DNA from 3 places in the Arthrobacter sp. 05N428_2 genome. Region 1 is predicted to be linked to each of the others. Evidence: riboswitches for the same ligand, from Rfam matches in the RefSeq annotation. Region 1 holds a riboswitch; each other region holds the start of a gene.
The links. A riboswitch is a leader RNA that binds a small molecule or an ion and turns the genes downstream of it on or off. The one in region 1 is predicted to bind thiamine pyrophosphate.
Positions count from the first base shown of each region.

Region 2: another riboswitch for thiamine pyrophosphate. It lies ahead of thiO (glycine oxidase ThiO); the one in region 1 lies ahead of AC1DGI_RS02855 (bifunctional hydroxymethylpyrimidine kinase/phosphomethylpyrimidine kinase).
Region 3: another riboswitch for thiamine pyrophosphate. It lies ahead of AC1DGI_RS14750 (ECF transporter S component); the one in region 1 lies ahead of AC1DGI_RS02855 (bifunctional hydroxymethylpyrimidine kinase/phosphomethylpyrimidine kinase).

Region 1 covers NZ_JBFTMR010000002.1:242,522-246,822, forward strand. The annotation lists gene AC1DGI_RS02850 (Rne/Rng family ribonuclease) at 1-1,327, shown strand, start outside; TPP riboswitch at 1,455-1,552, shown strand; gene AC1DGI_RS02855 (bifunctional hydroxymethylpyrimidine kinase/phosphomethylpyrimidine kinase) at 1,608-3,155, shown strand; gene rplU (50S ribosomal protein L21) at 3,524-3,832, shown strand; gene rpmA (50S ribosomal protein L27) at 3,893-4,156, shown strand; gene obgE (GTPase ObgE) at 4,272-4,301, shown strand, end outside.
Region 2 covers NZ_JBFTMR010000004.1:249,549-253,849, forward strand. The annotation lists gene AC1DGI_RS05920 (thiazole synthase) at 219-1,025, opposite strand; gene thiS (sulfur carrier protein ThiS) at 1,031-1,267, opposite strand; gene thiO (glycine oxidase ThiO) at 1,264-2,532, opposite strand; TPP riboswitch at 2,523-2,642, opposite strand; gene thiE (thiamine phosphate synthase) at 2,669-3,403, shown strand; gene AC1DGI_RS05940 (ferritin-like fold-containing protein) at 3,400-4,071, opposite strand; gene AC1DGI_RS05945 (RNB domain-containing ribonuclease) at 4,113-4,301, shown strand, end outside.
Region 3 covers NZ_JBFTMR010000014.1:41,086-45,386, forward strand. The annotation lists gene AC1DGI_RS14740 (energy-coupling factor transporter transmembrane component T family protein) at 1-339, opposite strand, end outside; gene AC1DGI_RS14745 (ABC transporter ATP-binding protein) at 336-1,931, opposite strand; gene AC1DGI_RS14750 (ECF transporter S component) at 1,945-2,577, opposite strand; TPP riboswitch at 2,647-2,791, opposite strand; gene AC1DGI_RS14755 (heme-degrading domain-containing protein) at 2,938-3,477, shown strand; gene AC1DGI_RS14760 (DUF4235 domain-containing protein) at 3,519-3,782, shown strand; gene mnhG (monovalent cation/H(+) antiporter subunit G) at 4,033-4,301, opposite strand, start outside.

The DNA.
Region 1 (4,301 bases):
CGGCGGCAACCTCGAGGAAACCGTCACCAAGAACAACCTGGAAGCGGCCGAGGAAGTCGTCCGGCAGCTGCGGCTGCGCGACATCGGCGGCATCATCGTGATCGACTTCATCGACATGGTGCTGGAATCCAACCGCGACCTCGTGCTCCGCCGCATGGTGGAGTGCCTGGGCCGGGATCGGACCAAGCACCAGGTCGCCGAGGTCACCTCGCTGGGACTCGTGCAGATGACCCGCAAGCGGATGGGCACCGGATTGCTGGAGGTCTTCGGCGAACAGTGCGAAGCCTGCGCCGGCCGCGGCATCGTCACCCATGACGAGCCGGTGGAACACCGCCGCGCCAACACCGTCGCCGCGGAGCACCACGTCCCGCGGACCGAGCACCCGCCCGCTGCCCGCAACGAGCGCAAGCGCCGTCGCGGCAAGGGCGGCCAGGGGGCCGACGAGCAGTCCGCCCCGGCAATCGTGCATGCCGAGCCCACCGAGGCCGAGCGCCACGCCAAGGCAGAGGCAACCCGCGCCGCGCTGGCCAACATCGCCGCCGCCGCGCACGCCGCTCACCTGCACGACGGCGAGGCAACGGCAGCGCCCGACGCCGAAACCCGCCAGGCGGCGCTGGACGCCGCGGTGGAACTGGCTTCGACGGAGGAGGCTGCCGGGCGTCCGGCCGCCGTGTTGACCTTCGGCGGCGAGCAGGTGGCCCTGCCCTTCGTCGAACACGCCGACGAAACCGCGCAGCCGGCACTGACCTTGGACCTGCTCACCGAGGCGTTCGCCCACCTGGGCGAGTCCCAGGGCGGCAGCCCGGCGGAAGCGGCTCCGGCTGCCAAGGCGGCTCCGGTTGCCGAGGCACCCGCGGCAGAACCAGCTGCTCCGGCCGCCGCGGCGCCGTCCCGCGCCAGCCGGGGCCGTGGCCGCGCCCGGACGGCGCGGATCCAGCCGCCGAGCGCACGGACCCAGGAGGCCCAGACGCAGCCTGCCCAGGCACCCGCTGTGCGTGGGACTGCTGTCCGGGAAACCGCTGTCAGGGAAACCGCAAAGGCACCGGTGACGCAGCCGCCTGCAGCTAAGGCCCAAGCGCCTACCGCACAGGCCCAGGCCCCGGCCGCAGCGGCCACCCCGGCCCGCCGGGTACGCCGGAACCGGAGCGCCAGCCGCGCCCAGGGCTCCGCCAACGCGACGTCCGTGCAGCAGCGCGAGGCCGCGCCGTCGGCTTCGGCCGGATCGGTGCACGAGGCCAAGGCTCCGGAGGCGACGAAGGTCCCCGCCAGGCCTGCAGCCAACGAACCGGTGATCCTCGGCGTCGGCGTTCCGGCGTCGGAGCTGTAGGACTCAGCAGACACCACCGCTTGCGGGTTCCGTCCCGGCTCGGCGTATCGATACGCCGGGCCCGGACCGAACCCGCGAGTTCGTTAACGCGGAGCGGGAGCCGCCGGCCTCCGAACGGCTAGGCTGGGGGACTGACACGGGGTGCCGAGCAACAAGCCGGCTGAGATCCAAACCCGTTGAACCTGTCCGGTTAGCACCGGCGAAGGGATGTCTCTTGTTCTCAGCGACGCACTCAGCACCCACCCCGCCGGCTTCTTCACGGCGTGAGCCCTCGTTCATCCTGCAGTCCGCCTTCCCGGCCACGGCACCGGTAGCCGCCACCCCCGCGCCACCGCTACCCCGTGTCCTGGCCATCGCCGGCTCCGACCCCTCCGGCGGGGCCGGGATCCAGGCCGACCTCAAGAGCATCGCGGCGAACGGCGGCTACGGGATGGCAGCCATCACCGCGCTGACAGCCCAGAACACCCAGGGGGTGCGGGCCGTCCACGTTCCGCCGGCATCCTTCCTGACCGCCCAGCTGGACGCGATCAGCGATGACATCACCATCGACGCCGTCAAGATCGGCATGCTCGGCGACGCCGCGGTGATCGACGCCGTCCGCGTCTGGCTCGAAAAGGTCCGCCCCGCCGTCGTGGTCCTGGATCCGGTGATGGTGGCAACCAGCGGTGACCGGCTGCTGCAGGAATCCGCCGAGACCGCCCTGCACGCCCTGCTCCCGCTGGCGGACCTCATCACCCCGAACCTGGCCGAACTGGCCATCCTGCTGGGCGAACCGGTCGCGGCGGACTGGCCCGGTGCGCTGGCCCAGGGCAAGCGGCTCGCCGCCCGGGCTGGCACTACGGTGCTGGTCAAGGGCGGCCACCTGCACGACGACGGCGCAGGCTGCCCGGATGCGCTGGTCAACACCGGGGGACTGCTCAGCCAAGAGACCGTCGTGGTGCCGGGCGAGCGGATCGCCACCCGCAACAGCCATGGCACCGGCTGCTCGCTTTCCTCGGCGCTCGCCACGGTGCAGGCCAGGGCGGGGGACTGGGAGGCGGCACTGCGGGAGGTCAAGCCGTGGCTGCTGGGCGCGCTCACCGCAGCCGGGCAGCTGGACGTCGGACACGGCAACGGCCCGGTGCACCACTTCCACCAGTGGCAGCACGTTGCCGTGCCGGCCGCGCCCGCGCCCGCCGTGGGGGACTTCGCCGCGGCACTCGACGGGCACGCCGCGGCGGGGTTGGAAGCGATCTACGACCTGGATTTCATCAAGGGACTCGCCGACGGCACCTTGCCGGAACAGGACTTCGCCTACTACCTCGGCCAGGACGCCCTGTACCTGAACGGCTACGCCAGGGTGCTGTCCCGGGCGTCCGCGCTCGCGCCGTCCGAAGCCGAACAACTCTTCTGGTCCCGGTCGGCGCAGCAGTGCCTCGAAGTCGAAACCCAGCTGCACCGGAACTGGCTGGCCGGCCGCACGGTTCAGGCGGAGCAGGGACCGGTCACCAAGGCCTACGTGGACCACCTGCATGCGGCCTCGCTCGCCGGCAGCTACGGCGTGCTCGTGGCCGCGGCGCTGCCGTGCTTCTGGCTCTACGCCGAGGTCGGCGCCACGCTGCAGCGTGGATTCCTCGCCGCCGGCGCCCCGGCCACGCACCCGTATGCGGAGTGGCTGCGGACCTACGCGGATGAGGCCTTCGCGGAGTCCACGCGGGAGGCGGTCAGGTACACGGACGCGGCAGCCCTGCGGGGGTCCGAGGGGGAGCGCGCCGCAATGGCGGCCGCCTTCGCGCAGTCCACCCGCTACGAGGTGGAGTTCTTCGACGCGCCGAGGCTGCACGCCTGAACGGACCGGGCCGGGACAACCGGTAGGATAATGGGGCGCGGTTCCGGAAGTCGCTGCGGCAGCCCAGCTTTGGCCCCCCGGGGACAGGGTGTGGCTCCCGTCACGCACTACTCGCCGGGACCAGCCTCGTTTGCGGCCGAAGGCGAAATTAGCGTAGTCTTGATCTTCGGTGCTTACGCCAACACTTGGGTTATGACCTTGAGGAACAGTTCACCCGTAGCTACGGGCCGGATTTTCCACAGGATAGCTCATGGGTTCCCCCGGGGAATCCACCGGCGTTGAGGCACAGCGTGAGCCGGTCCAAAGTCTTTGGCCCCAGGTTCCGCACGCAAATCTAGTAATAAACGTCGAGAGAAGTGAGTTCCCCAGTGGTGTACGCGATTGTCCGCGCAGGCGGCCGCCAAGAGAAGGTTTCCGTTGGAGACTTCGTTACCCTGAACCGCGTCCCCGGTGGAGCCGGCAGCACCTTTGAGTTGCCCGCACTGCTCCTGGTGGACGGTGACAAGGTCACGTCTGCTGCTGCGGACCTGGCCAAGGTAACGGTTACGGCTGAGATCCTGGAAGACCTCCGTGGTCCCAAGATCGTCATCCAGAAGTTCAAGAACAAGACCGGTTACAAGAAGCGCCAGGGTCACCGTCAGGAACTGACCAAGGTCAAGATCACCGGTATCAAGTAACTTCCCGTTACTGTTCAGGTTTTCAGCAGATTCCCCAGAATTTAAAGGCAGGCATTTCAAATGGCACATAAAAAAGGCGCGAGTTCCACTCGCAACGGTCGTGACTCCAACGCCCAGTACCTCGGCGTCAAGCGCTTCGGCGGCCAGGTAGTTTCCGCAGGCGAGATCATCGTCCGCCAGCGCGGCACCCACTTCCACCCGGGCGCCGGCGTTGGCCGCGGCGGCGACGACACCCTGTTCGCCCTGACCCCCGGCGCTGTCGAGTTCGGCACCCGCCGCGGTCGTCGCGTTGTGAACATCGTGGCTGCTGCAGCTGCAGAGTAACAACAAGTTCTAAATCGGTGGGGCGGGCCATTAGGTCCGCTCCACCGGTGTTTTAACCGCATTACAATCATCTTGGGCCCTCGCGGGACCAGGGAACAGCACTGAGGAGATCCACGTGGCGAGCTTTGTAGACCGGGTAGTACTG
Region 2 (4,301 bases), on a different contig from region 1:
TCCTCATTGAGACGGGCCCCCGGAGCGGGAAGGCTTCCCGGGACGTGCCGGCGGCCTGCAGACCGCGGATCAGCGCGGTGGTAAACAACAGAATAGACACTGGATTAATTCTTCAACAGTGCAAACTACCCGGTTCTTGGCACGGCAAGCCCCTGCGTCTGGCGCCGGTGGCCGTGGAACCCCTGTGCTGCGGAGCGGCAACCCAGGCTCCGAGGCCGCTAGAGGAACTCGGCCCGGCCCTCCATGGCGGAGGAGGCCAGCGCGTGTTCCCGGCGAGGAATCCGGCCTGCCAGCCGCGCCAGCCGCCCGGCGAGGACGGCATGCCTGAAGGCGGCGCCCATCATCACCGGGTCCTGGGCGCGAGTCACAGCGGTCGCCAGCAGCACGGCGTCGCAGCCGAGCTCCATCGCGAGTGCCGCGTCCGACGCGGTGCCGATGCCGGCGTCGAGCACCACCGGCACCGATGCACGGGAGACGATCAGCTCGATGTTGTGCGGGTTGAGGATGCCCAGGCCGGTGCCGATCGGGGCGCCCAGGGGCATGACGGCGGTGGCGCCGAGGTGTTCCAGCCGCAGCGCCAGCACCGGATCATCGTTGCTGTAGGCGAAGACCTTGAAGCCGCGGCCCACCAGCTGTTCGGTGGCCTCCACCAGCTCCAGCGCGTCCGGCAGCAGGGTCTGCTCGTCCGCGATCACCTCAAGTTTCACCCAGTCGGTTTCCAGCGCTTCGCGTGCCAGTTCGGCCGTGAGGACTGCGTCCCGGGCGGTAAAGCAGCCGGCCGTGTTCGGCAGCACCCGAATGTTGCGCTCGGCCAGCAGTTGGAACAGCGAGCCGCTTTCGGCCGGCGAGTAGCGGCGCATAGCCACCGTGGTGAGTTCCGTTCCGGAGGCCACCAGCGCGGCGCCAAGGCCCTCCAGGCTCGGCGCGCCGCCGGTGCCCATGATCAGGCGCGAGCCCAGTTCCACGCCGTCGACGATCAGCGGATCCCGGTGTCCTTGCGCTGCGGTCAGTGTTGTTTCTCCCATGTGCTTCATCCTCCCTGTACGGCGGTAACGAGTTCGACGTCGTCGCCCTCGGCGAGCGCGGTCGCGTGCCACTGGCTGCGCGGCACCACTTCGGCGTTGCGGGCGACGGCGACGCCGAGCTTGCGGCCGTCCGTGGCCCGGCCATCCGCACCCAGCTCCCGTCCCGTGACCCCGCCGACGAGGGCGCTGACGGTGGCGCCGTCGGCGACCGTGTGCTGCGCTCCGTTGAGCCTGATGTTCATGCTGGTGCCCTGTCTTTCGTTGTGGTGTCCGGCGGCGTTGTGTCGCCGGCCGAGGCGTCCCGGCTGCGGTTGGCGAAGCGGTCCGGCCGGAACCGGTCCCAGCGCGGATCCGGCTCGCCGTCCAGCAACTGCCGGCAGACGGCTGCTGCCACCGGGGTGAGCAGGACTCCGTGCCGGAAGAAGCCAGTGGCAATGATCAGCCCCTCGTAGTCCGGCCCGCTACCGGAGCCGGCCACGCGCCCCAGCAGCGGGGCGTTGTCCGGGGTGCCTGGCCGTGCCCGGGCCGTGGCCTCCAGCAGTTCCAGTTCGGCGACGGCGGGCAGCAGCTGCTGGGCGTCACGCAGCAGCTGGTAGACGCCGCCGGCGGAGACCGCACCGGGATCCGAAGGCGCATCCTCCCGCTGGGTGGCGCCGATCACGACCGTGCCGTCCTCCCGCGGCACGATGTACACCGGGCTCCCGCGGACCAGACCGCGCACCGTGCAGCGCAGCAACGGCCGGAGCGCCGCCGGTACACGAAGCCGGAGGATATCGCCGTAAACCGGCCGCAGCGGGAGGGTAAGTCCCCCGGGCAGGCCCTGCAGGCCGGCCGCTCCGAGTCCGTTGGCCACGATGGTCTCACCGGCGCGGATCTCCCCGCCGTCCTCGAGGCTGACCCCGGAGACCCGGTCCCCGTCCCAGCGCAGCCCTGCGGCGCGGCGGGGCACGGCTGTGTACCGGTGGTCGCGGGCCAGGAGCTCGGCGGTCTGGACGAGCAAGCGGCGGGGGTCAACCTGGTGGTCGGCGGGGATGTCGAATGCGCAGGAGATGCCCGGGCTGAGCAGGGGTTCACGCCCCCGCGCCTCGCGCACCGTCAGCGGCTCCACGGCCAGGCCGCAGGACAGTTGGACGCTCCGCAGGTCGGCGAGCGCCCGGCGGTCGGCCGCGTCCGCGCCGACGGCGAGGGTCGGCGTCGTGCGGTACCCGGTGCCGCCCGCATCCGACCGGCCGCCGCCAAGTCCCGCGGCGAAGCCCGGCCAGAGCCGTGAGGCTTCGAGCATGAGTGCCAGCAGCTCTTCCTCCTGGTAGTGGAGTTCGCTGACCGGTGCCAGCATGCCGGCGGCGGCCCAGCTGGCACCGGTGCCGGGGGCGTCGTCGATCAGCGCGACGGAGCGGCCCGACCGGCACGCTTCCCAGGCGATGCCGTGGCCGATCACCCCGCCGCCGATCACGGCGACGTCGTACGGCCCGGGGGGTGTGGCGGATATGACAGATGGTGAGGCCATGGCTTCCTTCCCTACGCCGGTACTAACCGGATCAGGTCAAGCGGTCGGCTCTGACGCCCTCTCAGCCCTGCGCCGTGTGACGGCACGTGCGGGCTCCCGCGGTATGCGACCAGTTTAGGGGAACTAGGCTTGGGGGATGAGCCAGGAAGCCCTCACCCCCGCCCGCCTGTACCTTTGCACCGATGCCCGGAAGGGGCGGGGCGACTTCGAAGACTTTGTTGACGCCGCCTTTGCCGGCGGGGTCGACATCATCCAGCTGCGGGACAAGTCGCTGGAGGCCGCCAAGGAACTGGAGCTGCTGGAGGTCCTGCACGCCGTGGCGCTGCGGCACAACCGGCTCTGGGCGGTCAACGACCGGGCGGACCTCGCCTCGCTCGCCGGCGCACCCGTCTTCCACATCGGGCAAAAGGACATTCCGCTCGCTGCGGCCCGGGGCTTCCTTGGCGGGAGCACCGTGATCGGCATGTCCACCCACACCCCGGCTCAGGTCGATGCGGCCATCACCGCGGCCCGGGGCCCGCTTGGGCTGGACTACTTCTGCGTGGGGCCGGTGTGGGCCACCCCCACGAAGCCCGGCAGGGCCGCCGTCGGGCTGGACCTGGTGCGCCACGCCGCCGTCGCGGGCGACCGCGGCAGGGCCCCGGCGGAGCGGGCCGGAGCGGAACCGGGGGTGCCGCCGTGGTTCGCGATCGGCGGCATCGACCTGGGCAACGTGGAACAAGTGGTGGACGCCGGCGCCCGGCGCATCGTGGTGGTCCGGGCGATCACCGAGGCGGACGATCCCGCCGCGGCGGCGCGCGCCCTGCTCGCCGCGCTCGACGCCGGGAGCTCGATTGAGGCAGGCGCCGTCACCGCCGGGGGCGCCAACTAGCCGGCGAGCCCCAACTGGGACATCCGGCGGGAATGGGCGGCGGCCAGCTCGGCCGTCAGGCGGCGGGCCAAGTCGGCTCCCCCGGCGGTATCCGCGCCGGCCGGGCCGTGGAGGAAGGCATGCTCCTGTCCGACCCGCTGTGCCAGGGAAAGCGCCTCGCCGAGCAACCGCCGCGACCACAGTGCCAGCCGGGACGCCAACCGGGGATCATCAGCGAGCGCCGCCTTGAGCCGCTCCCGGAGTACCGCCGCCGCATCCCCGGCGGACTGGATCCGTCCGATCAGCGCGGCCATGTCGGCGTCGACGTGGCCGGAAATCGACTGGAAGAAGTCGGCGGACACCGCGTCGATCACGTAGGCCTTCATCAACGATTCGTACCAGTCGGCCGGGCGGGTGCGCTCGTGGAAGGAATCGACCGGTGGCTGGAACGGCAGCATGGTTTCCTCCACGTCGAGGCCCAGCTCCGCCAGCTTCTTGCAGACCAGTTCGAAGTGCTGGAACTCGATGACGGCAAGCCGGCCCAGGACCGCCCGGTCGTCCAAGGTGGGCGAATACCGTGCGTCAGAGGAAAGCCGCTCAAAGGCCGAGAGCTCCACGTACGCCATTACTCCGAGCAGATCCCGGCGGAAGCGCTTGCCGTGGGCCGGGTCTGCCGGGGAGGTGCTCATGTTTCAAGACTAATAGCGGAAATCGGGCTAACCTGATTTTCGTGTCTCATCATCGCCTGACTCCGACTGTGCTTCAGCAGCAGAACCAGCTTGCCCAAGCGCTCAAAGCATTGCGGACCACGCTGGAACTGCCGGGGCCCTTTCCGGAGGCGGTGCTCCGGGAAGCGGCGGCTGCCGTGGCAGGGCATCAACTCCCGGAGCTGGACCTGACCCATGTGGAGTTTGTGACG
Region 3 (4,301 bases), on a different contig from region 1:
CAGCAGGAATCCCACCCCGAGCTGCAGCGATCCTTCGCTGATCGACCAGACGCCGACGTCGAGCAGTATCCTTCCGCGGTCAGCCGCCAGGATCGCGGTACTCCAGCCGCCCACGGCCGCCGCGAGGATGAGGGGCCAGCCGCGTTGCCAGAGCAGGCCCAGGGTCAGGCCGGCGAGCGGGAACAGCAGGAGTTCGAAGCCGAGGGCCACGGACGCGGACACCCAGTCAATAGACAGCGCCAGCACCACGGTGATCAGCAGGACGCCGGAGAATTTGGCCAACGGGTTGGCGCGGGTCAGCAGCGCGGTGTTTCCGTTCAGGGTCAGGGCGTTCCTCATGGCGCCGCCACCCCCGGCGTCGTCCGGCCGGGCAGTCCGGGTTGCGCGGCGTCGAGGTGCAATTCGGCCCCGCCCAGGACCTGGCTGAACTCCGCATCGTGGGTCACCGAAACCACGGCGGTCCCTGCGTCCAGCAGCTCGGATAGGAAGGAGGCCAGCTCCGCCCACGTGTTGGCGTCCTGGCCGAAGGTGGGTTCGTCCAGCACCAGCACCTGCGGATGGGCAGCCAGCACCGTGGCCACGGACAGCCGCCGCTTTTCGCCGCCGGAGAGCGTGTAGGGGTTGGCGTCCACCAGGCCCGTCAGGCGTAAACGTTCCAGCAGCTCATCCACCCGCTCTTCGCCGCGGCCCAGCTGGCGTGGGCCGAACGTCAGTTCGTCCAGCACCCGGCCCGTGACGAACTGGTGCTCCGGTTCCTGGAACACCGTGCCGATCCGGGCGATCAGCTGCTGGGCCTTCCACTTGTACGGATCGATGCCCGCGCCCGCGCTCAGCTCCGTGGTGGCGGACACCGAGCCCGCGACCGGCGCCAGCAGACCGGCCAGGGTTAGGGCGAAGGTCGATTTCCCGGAACCGTTGGGGCCGGTGACGGTCAGCGCCTGCCCGGCGCGGACCTGGGCCGTGATCCCCGACTGCACCGGCGTGGGCGGCACCGTGCTGAAGCCGCGCAGCAAACCGGTGCGGCGGGGGCGTTCGCGGGACACGGCCAGCTCCTCGGCGGCCAGCAGCAGCTGCGCCGGCCCGGCTCCCGCGCCAGCCCCGCGGCGGGCCCGGGTGGCGGGCACGTAGCCGGGAACCCAGACGCCCGCGGCGATGAGCATGTCCCGCGCCTGTTCGAGGACCTGGTCCGGCGAGCCGTCCAGCAGCACGGCGGGCTCCGTGCCGGCTGCGGTTCCCGGCTGGAGCACGACGATCCGGTCCACCAGGTCTTTCCAGACGGCGACGCGGTGCTCCACCACCACCAGGGTGGCCCCGGTCTTGTCCAGGCAGCGTCCGACGGCGTCGCGGACCTCAAGGACCCCGGCCGGGTCAAGATTGGCCGTGGGTTCGTCCAGCAGCAGCAGCCCCGGCCGCATCGCGAGGATCCCGGCGAGCGCCAGCCTTTGCTTCTGGCCGCCGGAGAGCGCCGACGTCGGGTGCTGCAGCGGCAGGCCGGCGAGCCCGACGTCGTCGAGCGCTTCCGCCACCCGGCGCCAGATGTCCGCCGGCGGCACGGAAAGATTTTCCGCCCCGAAGGCGACGTCGTCGCCAAGCCGCGACAGCACCACCTGGGTTTCCGGGTCCTGTTGCATCAGCCCCGCCCGGCCGCGCCGGGCCCGGGGCGGGGCGCCGTCGATCAGCAGGCTGCCGGTCTCATCGGAGTCCTCGTCGTCATCACTAGCGCCCGCGGCGGTGTTGTCGCCCAGCACCCCGGCCAGGGCGTGCAACAGCGTGGACTTGCCGGCACCGGAGGGGCCCAGCAGCAGCACCCGCTCGCCCGGGCGGATGTCCAGGTCCAGCCCGCTGACGGCGGGCCGGGGCCGTCCGGCGTGCCGCCAGCCCCAGCCCCGGGCGGTGATCGCGGCCGGCCGGACGTCGTCGAAAGTTCTCATGCGTGTGCGGGCATCAGGAGAACACTGGTTCCGATGCCGCCTTACGGGATGCGAAAGACGCGAGCACCCCGGTCCTGGCCAGGCCCCGGGTGGCCAGCCAGGACAGTCCGCCGGCGATCACGGCCCCAGAGACGGCGCAGAAGACGATGTAGGCGAGCTTGTCACCGGCCTCGTAGGCGATGTTCCAGCCCCAGGGCAGGAAGGAGTCGTTCAGGCCGCAGAACAAGCCCGCGCCGGCACCGGCCAGGAGGGACACGGGCAGGTTGAACCGCTTGTAGAGGAACGCGGCGAAGACCAACTCGGCGCCCAGGCCCTGCAGAATGCCGGAGATGAGCACCGTGGTGCCGTACTGCGAGCCCATGATCAACTCGCCGGTGGCAGCCACGGCTTCACAGAACAGCGCCGCGCCCGGTTTGCGGACCACGAGCATGCCCAGCAGCGCCGGGATCATCCAGCCGCCGGCATACAGCCCGGTCAGTGGCGGGTAGACCGCGTTGACCGGGACGGAGACCAAGTTGGCCCCCTGATCCCAGGCCCAGAAAATCACGCCGCCGGCAACAGCGATCAACGCCGCCAGCACGATGTCGACCACGCGCCAGCTGTACTTGCCGGTGGTCAGTGTCTGCTTCGCAGAAATATCCGTCATGTCGTCCTCCTGAGGTACAGGAGGGGAGGGCGCTCCGGCCGCGGCGCAACTTTCGTCGCGGATGCCGGGCACCCCGAGAACTCGACTCCCTTGCGCCGGTACTAACCGGATCAGGTTCGAGGGTCTGCGGCTGTCCGCACTCTCAGCGCCCACCTGCGGTTTCCCTGGATTTGCTCCAGTGATGCCCGACGGCGGCGCTCCCCTGTCGTATTGAAAATCACCCTTGTGGGCTGGGCCAGTTTACACCCGCCGGGCCCCCAACTGAATCGCAGTTGGTGTCGTTTTGAGCGCTCATAACGACAACAGCTGCGAGCTACTTGGGGTTGCGCAGCGGCGGCCGCCTAACCGAAGCTGAATCCCATGAGCGACGCACCAGTTCCTGGCCCCGACTATGACCCGGATTCCGCGGAACCCCAGCCGCCCGGGTCCCTGGGCGCGCTCATTGGCCGCATCCTGACCGAAATCGCGGAACTGCAGTTCCGGACCTTCAGCAAGGACGACGCCCTCGATCTTGGGCTCCTCCTGGTCGAACTCGGCCGGCAGCGCTCCCACCCGATCGCCATCGACATCACCAAGGGGGAGCAGGTGCTCTTCCACGCGGCCCTGGAGGGCGCTACTCCGGACAACGAGCGCTGGATCAGGGCCAAACAGCGCACCGCCGTCCGGTATGAGGTGCCGTCGCTGCTGGTGGGCCTGCGGGCCCGCGCTGCCGGCCGGCGGATCGAGGACAACGCTTGGTTCGACCAGCAGGAGTTTGCGGCCCACGGCGGTTCGTTCCCCATCTACCTGCGCGGAACAGGGGTCGTCGGCACCGTCACCGTCTCCGGGCTGCCGCAGAAAGCGGACCACGAACTGGTGGTCGAGGCCTTGTCTGAAATCCTCGGCCGCTCGGAACGCTAGGCTAGGGTCAGCCCTGTTTCCTCCCGCTAGGAGCACGAAGTATGAACATCATCATCAAACTGCTTGGCACCGGCATCAGTCTGCTCGCTGGCTTCGTCGGCACCAAGATGGTCGACACCGTCTGGGAAAAGACCACGGGCAACAAGCCCCCCAAGGGTCACGACGACGACGTTCCCACCACGCTGCGCTCGGCCCTGACCTTCGCCCTGATTTCAGCCTCGGTCAGCGCAGTTATCCAGGTCCTCGCCAACCGCGGCACGCAGCGCGCGGTCACCCGCTTCGCCAAAACCCAGGACCTGGTCTAAGGCGCATGGTTTAGGGCGCGTCCACGGCGCACCGTCATCCGGGGCCGTTCGGGAATGTAGCAACCCGCCCGGGGGCACTTTGCATGGATTTCGAGACCGCCGGGGTTAGTCAGCGGCGTGACTGTGTCAAAGTGCCCCCACACGGCGTGCCGTCAACCCGGCGCAAGGTAGACCGGGCCCGCCAGGCGACCCGAAGCGCCGCCAAGAGCAGCCAGGCCTCGTCAGCTTCACCCGGGGCGCTGGCGGCTTCTCACTCGTCGTCGGTGAATCCGCGTTCGCCAGCGGCCTGCTGCACCACGGCCTCCAGCTCGTCGGCGCTGAGCAGTTCCGGATGCAGGTGCTTCGTACGGTAGCCGGCCCGGCCCACCATGTGGGCCGAGACGGGCACCGTGAGCAGCTGGAATATCCACGCCACCACCAGCACCGGCCACACCCACCAGGTGCGCAACTGGAGTCCCACCGCGCAGAGCAGCAGGAATAATCCCAGCACCTGGGGCTTGGTTGCGGCGTGCATCCGGG